DNA from 2 places in the Bacillus safensis genome. Region 2 is predicted to be linked to the other one. Evidence: riboswitches for the same ligand, from Rfam matches in the RefSeq annotation. Region 2 holds a riboswitch; the other holds the start of a gene.
What was found. Region 2 has a riboswitch for S-adenosylmethionine ahead of metK (methionine adenosyltransferase). Riboswitches for the same ligand answer to the same signal wherever they lie in the genome.
Positions count from the first base shown of each region.

Region 1 (4,836 bases), 220 kb from region 2:
GAACTTAATGACAGCTGAGCAATATGAAGAAATGACAAAAGAAGACTAATTCATGAGAAATTGGACACTCTACCTTTATGGGGGGTGTCCAATTTGTCTTTTCAAAAAGAACACGTGGATATAACAGAGCATGTCACTGGACGATTCAAAGAAAGCGGCATGGTGCTTTATCATCAAAATGAAGAGATTGGCACGATGATTAGTGAAAACCAATATGAGCTGAAATCGGGATATTCCTATGATCAAAATCGTTTTTATCGTTTAACGGACACATTAACCGATGGGACAGAAAAATATGTTGACTGTGACGATGAAAATGGCTGGTGCTAATCACAGATGAGACTGCAGTGAACAGAAGCTGCAGTCTTTTTGATGACGAGGCGCCCAATCTTTACAACCTGAATGAAAGATTGTAATCTAAGGAAGAAGTGAATCAACGTCAAAAGGGCCGGGTGATCGTGATGAATGTCGAGATAGAAAAGGTCATCATTGTAGAAGGTAAAACAGACAAACAAAAGTTAAAAGAAGTCATAAGTGAACCTGTTACCATCATTTGCACCAATGGCACGATCAGTACATCGAAGCTGGATCAGCTTGTGGACGATTTATTGGGGAAAGACGTTTACATATTAGCTGACAGTGACGATGCAGGCGACAAACTGCGGAAGCAATTTCGAAAAGAATTCCCTGAAGCACTTCATCTTTTTGTCGACAGAACGTACCGCGAAGTGGCCGCTTCACCGTCAGCCCACATTGCATCTATCCTATTAGCTGCAAACATTGATGTTCATTCGAAATATTTATGAGGGTGGACGTATATGAAAGAGATTGAAGAACACGAATTCAAGGAGATAGAGGACGATTTATTTCTTTTATACTTATATACACCGTTTTGCGGAACATGCCAGCTGGCAAAGAAAATGCTGGCAGTCGTAGACGCCATGCAGCCGGATGTACCATTTTACGAAAACAATTTAAACTATTCACCAGGCTTTGCGAAAGCATTTGAAATTGAGAGTGTTCCTTGCTTTCTCCTGTTTAAAAAAGGTGAATTGGTGCAAAAAGGCTATGCCTTTCACTCAGTTCCATATCTTCATGAAATGATTGAAACCGCTAAATAAAGCGGTTTTTTGTCATATTTCAAGAAATTCATTTGAAAATTTGTCGAGTTATTTATAAAGGACAAGAAGATGTTTGTAGAGAAATGTTATGTATAACCAAATGACAGGGAGGTTATACATGTGGAAAATGTGAAAGCCCATGGTAACACAGGGCAGCGTTTATTATTAAAGCCGCTGCTCTCATCATCATCCTTGAAGATTACATTTGAGGCGGAAACTGACTCTTGTACATTGATTGTGGATGAACGTGGTGAAGTGAAGAAACTACCTGCAATTGAGTTATCGGATCTCATCTTTTATGGTGAGAGGAAAGAAATTCTTCAATTATTAGACGGAGATATGTCCTTACAGCAGTTAATCAGCAGGGGACAAGTCAAAGTCAAAGGGTCATTCCGTGCGCTCCTTAGACTAGAGGCAGTGCTTTGGCTGACGAACGGTTTTTTCCGAAAAATGATAACGTAGTTGTTTACTTGGAAATTAACGATTTACAGCGTTGACATATCTCGGGTAGCATGATATTCTACGTTAGTAAAAACATGAACATCACATAAAACAACATATTTTCTCTTATTAAGAGAGGTGGAGGGACGTGCCCTATGAAACCCGGCAACCGTCAGCATAGCTGAAATTGGTGCCAATTCACTCAAAGCCGCAGCGCTTTGAAAGATGAGAGAAAGGCGTAATTGACATAAAAGGCCTTTCTGCTTGCGTTGCAGTTAGGTCTTTTTTACTGACCTGGCGTCAGGCTAGAGTCATGACAGAAAGAAGAATAAATAATGTATGTGATGGCAACCTATAGATTCAGCAAGAAAGCAGGTGATCAGACTGTGATTTATTTACAGAATGTATCAAAAACGTACCATTCAAAAAGCGGAAATGTTGATGCCGTGAAAGACGTCAACCTAGATATTGATAAAGGTGAAATATTCGGAATTATCGGGTATAGCGGTGCAGGGAAAAGCTCGCTTATTCGCCTATTAAACGGTCTGGAGCTGCCAACAGAAGGAATTGTTGAAGTGGCAGGCAACCGGATCAATGAAGTATCGAATGCGAAACTTCGGAAAGCAAGACAAGAAATCAGCATGATCTTCCAGCACTTTAATTTGCTTTGGTCAAGAACGGTGAGACAAAATATTATGTTCCCGCTTGAGATCGCAGGTGTACCGACATCAAAACGGAGAGAGCGTGCGAATGAACTGATTAAATTGGTCGGTTTAGAAGGAAAAGAAAATGCGTATCCGTCTCAGCTGAGCGGCGGGCAAAAACAGCGTGTCGGCATTGCGAGAGCATTAGCGAATGATCCAAAGGTTCTTCTATGTGACGAAGCGACATCTGCGCTAGATCCGCAAACGACCGATTCGATCCTTGAGCTTTTGGCGGATATCAATAAACGATTAGGGCTCACGATTGTGCTCATTACACACGAAATGCACGTCATTCGCAAAATTTGTCATCGCGTTGCGGTCATGGAAAATGGACGCATTGTCGAAGAAGGCGAAGTATTACGCGTCTTCAGACAACCGAAGGAAGAAATGACGAAACGATTTGTGCAACAGCTTGCAGAACCAGAGGAAGCGAAAGAAACAATTGAGCATGTGCTAGAGCGAGTAAAAGAAGGTCAGGTCGTACGATTGTCCTTTATCGGAGATTCTGCCGAGCAGCCGCTGATCACTGAAATCATTCGATCCTTCAACGTCGATGTGAATATCCTTCAAGGGAAGATTTCTCAAACGCAGGAAGGCGCGTTTGGAACACTCTTTATCCACATTAATGGAGAAGAGACCGAGGTAGAAAAAGCCATCGCCTATATCCAAAGCAAACAGGTTGAAATCGAGGTGATGACACATGTTTGAGAAATGGTTTCCGAACGTTGATTTAGACGTCATCTGGAGTGCAACAGGTGAAACAGTGTATATGACACTCATTTCATTGGCATTTGCTTTTGCCATTGGTATCATCCTTGGACTATTACTCTTTCTAACGAGTAAAGGCGGTCTTTGGGAAAATAAACCGATTAATGCTGTCATCGGCGCTGTCGTCAACATTTTCAGATCGATTCCTTTTATCATTTTAATTATTCTATTACTAGGGTTCACGAAATTCTTAATGCATACGATTCTAGGCCCAAATGCAGCACTCCCTGCCCTTGTCATAGGGTCAGCTCCATTCTATGCACGTCTTGTCGAAATTGCACTGCGTGAGGTAGACAAAGGAGTCATTGAAGCAGCACGATCAATGGGAGCGAAAACGTCGACAATCATTTTCAAAGTATTGCTGCCAGAATCATTGCCAGCCCTTATTTCAGGTATTACCGTAACAGCAATTGCTCTGATTGGCTCTACTGCGATTGCAGGTGCAATTGGAGCAGGCGGACTTGGTGACCTCGCCTATGTGGAAGGGTACCAATCTGGTAATACAGATGTCACACTTGTAGCTACTGTGTTTATTCTCATCATCGTCTTTATTATTCAAATAATCGGTGATTTGATTACAAATAAAATTGATAAACGTTAAGGGAGGATTTATTCATGAAGAAATTGATATTAAGTGCACTATTTCTAGCATTTGCAGGTATTTTAGCTGCGTGCGGTTCATCAAATAACGCAAGTGAAAGCAAAACCATTACGGTTGCCGCTTCAAAAACGCCTCATGCCGAAATTCTTGAAGAAGCAAAACCACTTCTAAAAGAAAAAGGCTACGATTTAAAAGTGAAAGTGCTTAGCGATTATAAAATGTACAACAAAGCGTTAGCTGAAAAAGAAGTGGATGCGAACTTTTTCCAACATATCCCTTACTTAAACGAAGAAAATAAATCAAACAAAGATTATAACCTAGTGAGTGCTGGTGCGGTTCACCTTGAGCCTTTCGGTATCTACTCTAAGAAATACAAATCTGTAAAAGATATTCCAAACGGCGGCACAATCATCATGACAAACAACGTAGCTGAACAAGGCCGTATGCTTGCCCTGCTGCAAAATGCTGGTGTCATCAAGCTTGATCCAAAGGTTGATACAATCAACGCAACAGTAAAAAACATTAAAGAAAACCCAAAGAACCTAAAATTCAAAAAAATCGCGCCTGAATTAACTGCGAAAGCTTATGAAAACAGTGAAGGCGATGCTGTATTCATCAACGTCAACTATGCGATCCAAAATAAATTGAATCCGAAAAAAGATTCAATTGAACTTGAGCAAACAAAGAACAACCCATATGCAAACATCGTTGCGGTTCGCAAAGGTGACGAAAAATCAGATAAGATCAAGGCACTAATGGAAGTTCTTCACTCTGATAAAATCAAAGAATTCATCGACAAAAAATATGACGGTGCAGTATTGCCTGTATCTGAATAACAACATTTCAACCTCGCTTCTATCAAAGCGAGGTTTCAGCATGTAGACAAACCCTCGCATTCTTTGTCAGTTCTGCGCTCCGGTGCTCACGAATGTCAAATTCGCTCCGCTCCGGTACTCGCCCTTCCTAGGGCTGCAAAGGTTTTCTATCACGCTGAAAGGAAGATAAAGGGCTAAAATAAAGATCATTTTAGCCCTTAATCAACAATCTGCAACCTCGCTTCTACCAAAGCGAGGTTTTTTGTGTATTTTTTCAAATCTCGCTCATAATAAAAACGTACAAATGACCTGAAGGGATGGAATCAAGATGAATGAACAGCATATGAGCGGATCCATGCAGCAATCACTGACTGATTATAAAACCG
Region 1 covers NZ_CP154909.1:2,909,254-2,914,089, reverse strand. Annotated here, with positions in the region: gene gcvH (glycine cleavage system protein GcvH) at 1-49, shown strand, start outside; gene AAYR28_RS15075 (YusG family protein) at 94-330, shown strand; gene AAYR28_RS15070 (toprim domain-containing protein) at 462-806, shown strand; gene AAYR28_RS15065 (thioredoxin family protein) at 819-1,121, shown strand; gene AAYR28_RS15060 (SCP2 sterol-binding domain-containing protein) at 1,242-1,583, shown strand; SAM riboswitch class I at 1,686-1,794, shown strand; gene AAYR28_RS15055 (methionine ABC transporter ATP-binding protein) at 1,949-2,974, shown strand; gene AAYR28_RS15050 (methionine ABC transporter permease) at 2,967-3,635, shown strand; gene metQ (methionine ABC transporter substrate-binding lipoprotein MetQ) at 3,650-4,471, shown strand; gene AAYR28_RS15040 (carboxymuconolactone decarboxylase family protein) at 4,779-4,836, shown strand, end outside.
Region 1: another riboswitch for S-adenosylmethionine. It lies ahead of AAYR28_RS15055 (methionine ABC transporter ATP-binding protein); the one in region 2 lies ahead of metK (methionine adenosyltransferase).

Region 2 (4,836 bases):
CTGACAGACAATGTCACGAAGGTGACGTACCGTCTTGTGTCCTTGCATTCAACAAACTAAAAAAGCTGAGGGATTTTATTCTCCTCAGCTTTTTTCATTTGGTTATACGAGTGGACCGCCTTTGGCTTCAATGTCACTTGCCGCGTGGCTGAATTTTTGGAAGTTCTTTTTAAATTCATTGGCAAGGAAGTGTGCTTTTTCTTGATAAGCCTCTTGGTCATCCCATGTTTTAGCAGGTTGAAGCACTTCATCTGGTACACCAGGAATATGAAGCGGGATGTGTAAGCCAAAGATGTCATCAGTAATCATCTCGGCATTGTCAAGGTCACCTTCGATTGCTGCCTGCACCATTGCTCTTGTATGAGCGAGATTCATTCGTTTGCCTGTACCGTAGCCTCCGCCAGTCCAGCCTGTATTCACAAGGAATACTTTTGCACCGTGCTCATCAATCTTTTTGCCAAGCATTTCAGCATAGACGTGAGCTGGAAGCGGAAGGAATGGTGAACCGAAGCAAGTAGAGAATGTCGTTTCTGGTGATGTGACACCGCGCTCAGTTCCAGCTAATTTACTTGTGTACCCGCTCAAGAAATGGTACATTGCCTGCTCTTTTGTTAAACGGCTGATTGGAGGTAAGACGCCAAACGCATCAGCTGTTAAGAAGACAATGGCAGATGGATGTCCTGCGATACTTGGTTTCACGATGTTATCAATCATTTCGATTGGGTAAGCAGCGCGTGTATTTTCAGTAAAGAAAGTATCATCGTAATCCGCTTCACGTGTTTCTTCATCAAGCACAACGTTCTCAAGAACTGATCCGAAGCTGATCGCTTTGTAGATCTGAGGTTCTTTTTCTTCACTTAAGTTCACACATTTCGCATAGCATCCGCCCTCGATATTGAAGACCCCTGTGCCAGACCAGCCGTGTTCATCGTCTCCGATCAGCTTGCGGCTTGCGCTTGCAGAAAGCGTCGTTTTCCCAGTACCTGAAAGCCCGAAGAATAAGGCGACATCGCCTTCTTGACCTACGTTTGCTGAGCAGTGCATGGATAAAATATCTTGCTCAGGAAGCAGGTAGTTCATCACAGAGAAAATGGACTTTTTCATTTCTCCTGCATATTCTGTTCCACCGATAAGAATCGTGCGTTTTTCAAAAGAAACGATGATAAACGTTTCAGAGTTTGTGCCATCTGTTGCAGGATCTGCTTTAAAGTGCGGTGCAGATAAGATGGTGAAAGGTTTTTCGTTTGAAGAAGGTGTTGACCCGTCAGGTCTGATAAATAGCTGCTTGGCAAAAAGATTGTGCCATGCGAATTCGTTTACAACTGTAATCGGCATACGATATCTTTCGTCAGCGCCTGCAAACCCTTCAAAGACGAACAGTTCATCACGTTCTTTTAAGTATGACACAACCTTTGTATATAAACGGTCAAATGCTTCTTTGGAGATCGGCTGGTTTACTTGACCCCAATCGATTTTATGTTCAGAGCTTTCTTCTTTGACGATAAATTTATCTTTAGGCGAACGTCCTGTGTAGGCTCCAGTTGTGGCGCGGACAGCTCCAGTTGATGTTAAAACGCCTTCATTACGTGCCAAAATCTTTTCAACAAGTTTCGGAACAGATAAATTTTGGTGCGTATTTTCTAATGAGAGCAATGACTGCAAATCTTCTTTTAAATCCACTGAGTTCATAAAAAAACCCTTCCTTTACCGTTGAATTTGTTTGTTTCGATTAGTATAACACATTAATAATAATAGTCTATACTATTTAAAAATTTTTGTGTGTGTTTTTTCATTTCTGCTATGAAAATATGCTTTTTGGTGATGCTAATGGTGAGGAGAAAAAAGAGGGAGATAATTCTTATGAAGCATTGACATGACGCAAGGGTTTAAGATAAGATATCTTATTGAACGGATACTCTTATCCCGAGTTGGTGGAGGGACAGGCCCGATGAAGCCCAGCAACCGGTTTCTTATTTAAAAGGCATGAAAATGCTGAGAAACCAAGGTGCTAACCTGATGCAAGGTACAAGAACACCTTGAGCGATAAGAGTGAAAGGCATGCGATCTCAGACCCTTTCCTCGCAATGAAGGAAATGGTTTTTTTATTTTTGGGATATCATATGAACAAATTGCCAATAACATCTCTAATATAAACGTTTTCAAATATAAGAGGGAACGAGTTCCGTATCATATTGGAGGCCTCATCTTGGGATGATGTGGTCTTGTACAGGAGGAAATAGCCATTATGAGTCAAAATCGTCGTTTATTTACTTCAGAATCAGTGACAGAAGGACATCCGGATAAAATCTGTGATCAAATTTCAGACAGCATTTTGGATGAAATTTTAAAGAAAGATCCAAATGCACGTGTTGCCTGTGAAACTTCTGTTACAACCGGTCTCGTATTAGTAAGCGGTGAAATTACAACGTCTACTTATGTCGATATTCCAAAGACGGTGCGTGACACAATTAAGGAAATTGGCTACACACGTGCGAAATATGGTTTTGATGCGGAAACATGTGCTGTACTTACATCAATTGATGAACAGTCTGCTGATATTGCGCAAGGTGTAGACAAAGCACTTGAAGCACGTGAAGGAACAATGACGGAAGAAGAAATTGATGCGATTGGTGCAGGTGACCAAGGATTGATGTTTGGTTTTGCCAATAACGAAACCGAAGAGCTCATGCCGCTGCCGATTTCACTAGCGCATAAATTATCTCGCCGTTTAACAGAAGTACGTAAGGATGAAACACTTGCATACCTTCGTCCAGACGGAAAAACACAAGTCACAGTTGAATATGATGAGCAAAACAAACCAGTTCGTATTGACACAGTGGTTATTTCTACGCAGCATGCACCAGAAGTGACGCTTGAACAAATTCAAAGTGACTTAAAAGAGCATGTCATCAGTCCTGTCGTTCCAAGTGAACTGATTGATGAACAGACAAAGTACTTCATTAACCCAACTGGCCGTTTCGTGATCGGTGGACCTCAAGGGGATGCTGGTTTAACTGGACGTAAAATCATCGTTGATACGTATGGCGGATACGCTCGTCATGGAGGCGGTGCTTTCTCAGGTAAGGATGCAACGAAGGTTGACCGTTCTGCGGCATACGCTGCTCGTTACGTAGCGAAAAATATCGTAGCTGCCGGCCTTGCAGATTCTTGTGAAGTACAGCTTGCTTATGCAATTGGGGTTGCACAGCCTGTATCGATTTCAATTGATACATTCGGGACAGGAAAAGCTTCAGAAGAAAAATTAATTGAAGTGGTTCGTGCAAACTTTGATCTTCGTCCAGCTGGCATTATTAAAATGCTAGACCTGCGCCGTCCGATCTACAAACAAACAGCTGCATACGGACATTTCGGCCGTCACGACTTAGATCTTCCGTGGGAAAAAACGGATAAAGCCGATACACTTCGCAAAGAAGCATTGGGACAATAACAACATAAAAAACCGCTTATTTTAAGCGGTTTTCCTTTTGATTAAAAAAAAATCTTCAAAAAGCGAAAAAATGTGAAACAAAATCGGACAAAATACTGTCTAATTATAGGTCTACTTTTAAGAAATAACATAACGTGGAGGCAATAATATGTGTGGGTTTGTTGGTGTATTTAATCACCGTCCATTGTCCGAAACTACTGAACAGGAAGAGCTAATTAAACAAATGAATCGTCTCATCGTTCATCGTGGTCCGGATGATGAGGGTTACTTTCATGATGAGCATGTAGGATTTGGATTTAGACGTTTAAGTATTATAGATGTTGAGCACGGAAAGCAGCCGCTTTCTTATGAAGATGAAAAGTATTGGATTATTTTCAACGGAGAAATTTATAACTATGTGGAGCTGAAGGAAGAGCTTGTGAAAAAAGGCTATACGTTCAGCACAGATTCTGATACGGAAGTACTTCTTGCTACATACCGTCATTATAAAGAAGAAGCGGCTTCTAAGCTTCGCGGCATGTTTGCATTTTTAATTTGGGATAAAGAAGCGCAATTATTATATGGCGCAAGAGATCCTTTCGGCATCAAACCGCTTTATTTTACACAATTGGATGAGCAAGTGTACTTTGCATCTGAACGCAAAAGCTTGATGGCAGTGAACGAGAACATTTTATTTGATGAGACTGCTTTGCAGCAATACATGTCATTCCAGTTCGTACCTGAGCCAAATACACTTGATCAAAAGGTGCACAAAGTAGAGCCAGGTCATCAGTTTACTTTACGCCCAGGACAGGAGATTGAATTTAAGACTTACTGGAAAGTTCAATTCAAGCCTGAGCAAACTCAAGAACAAAAGCTGATTGAAGAAGTCCGCGATGCAATCTATGATTCTGTGAAAGTTCATATGAGAAGTGATGTTCCTGTTGGTTCATTCCTATCAGGTGGTATCGATTCTTCTTTCATCGTATCTGTTGCAAAGGAATTTCATCCTGAGCTGAAGACGTTTTCTGTTGGTTTCCAGCAGGATGGCTTTAGTGAAGTTGATGTAGCGAAGGAAACGGCTGATAAGCTGGGCTTACAAAACTTCAGCGCGGTAATTTCTCCTGAGGAATATATGAATGAGCTTCCGAAAATTGTTTGGCATTTAGATGATCCTTTAGCTGATCCGGCGGCGATTCCATTGTATTTCGTGGCAAAGGAAGCGAAGAAACAAGTGACGGTCGTTCTTTCTGGTGAGGGAGCAGACGAGCTGTTCGGTGGATATAATATTTACCGTGAACCGCTTTCTCTTAAACCATTTGAATCTGTTCCATCTATGCTGAAAAAGCTTCTTCTTCGTCTGGCGCGCTTAATGCCAGAAGGAATGAAAGGAAAAAGTTTTATCGTCC
Region 2 covers NZ_CP154909.1:2,690,819-2,695,654, reverse strand. Annotated here, with positions in the region: gene AAYR28_RS13785 (DUF2584 domain-containing protein) at 1-60, shown strand, start outside; gene pckA (phosphoenolpyruvate carboxykinase (ATP)) at 103-1,689, opposite strand; SAM riboswitch class I at 1,916-2,050, shown strand; gene metK (methionine adenosyltransferase) at 2,246-3,448, shown strand; gene asnB (asparagine synthase (glutamine-hydrolyzing)) at 3,597-4,836, shown strand, end outside.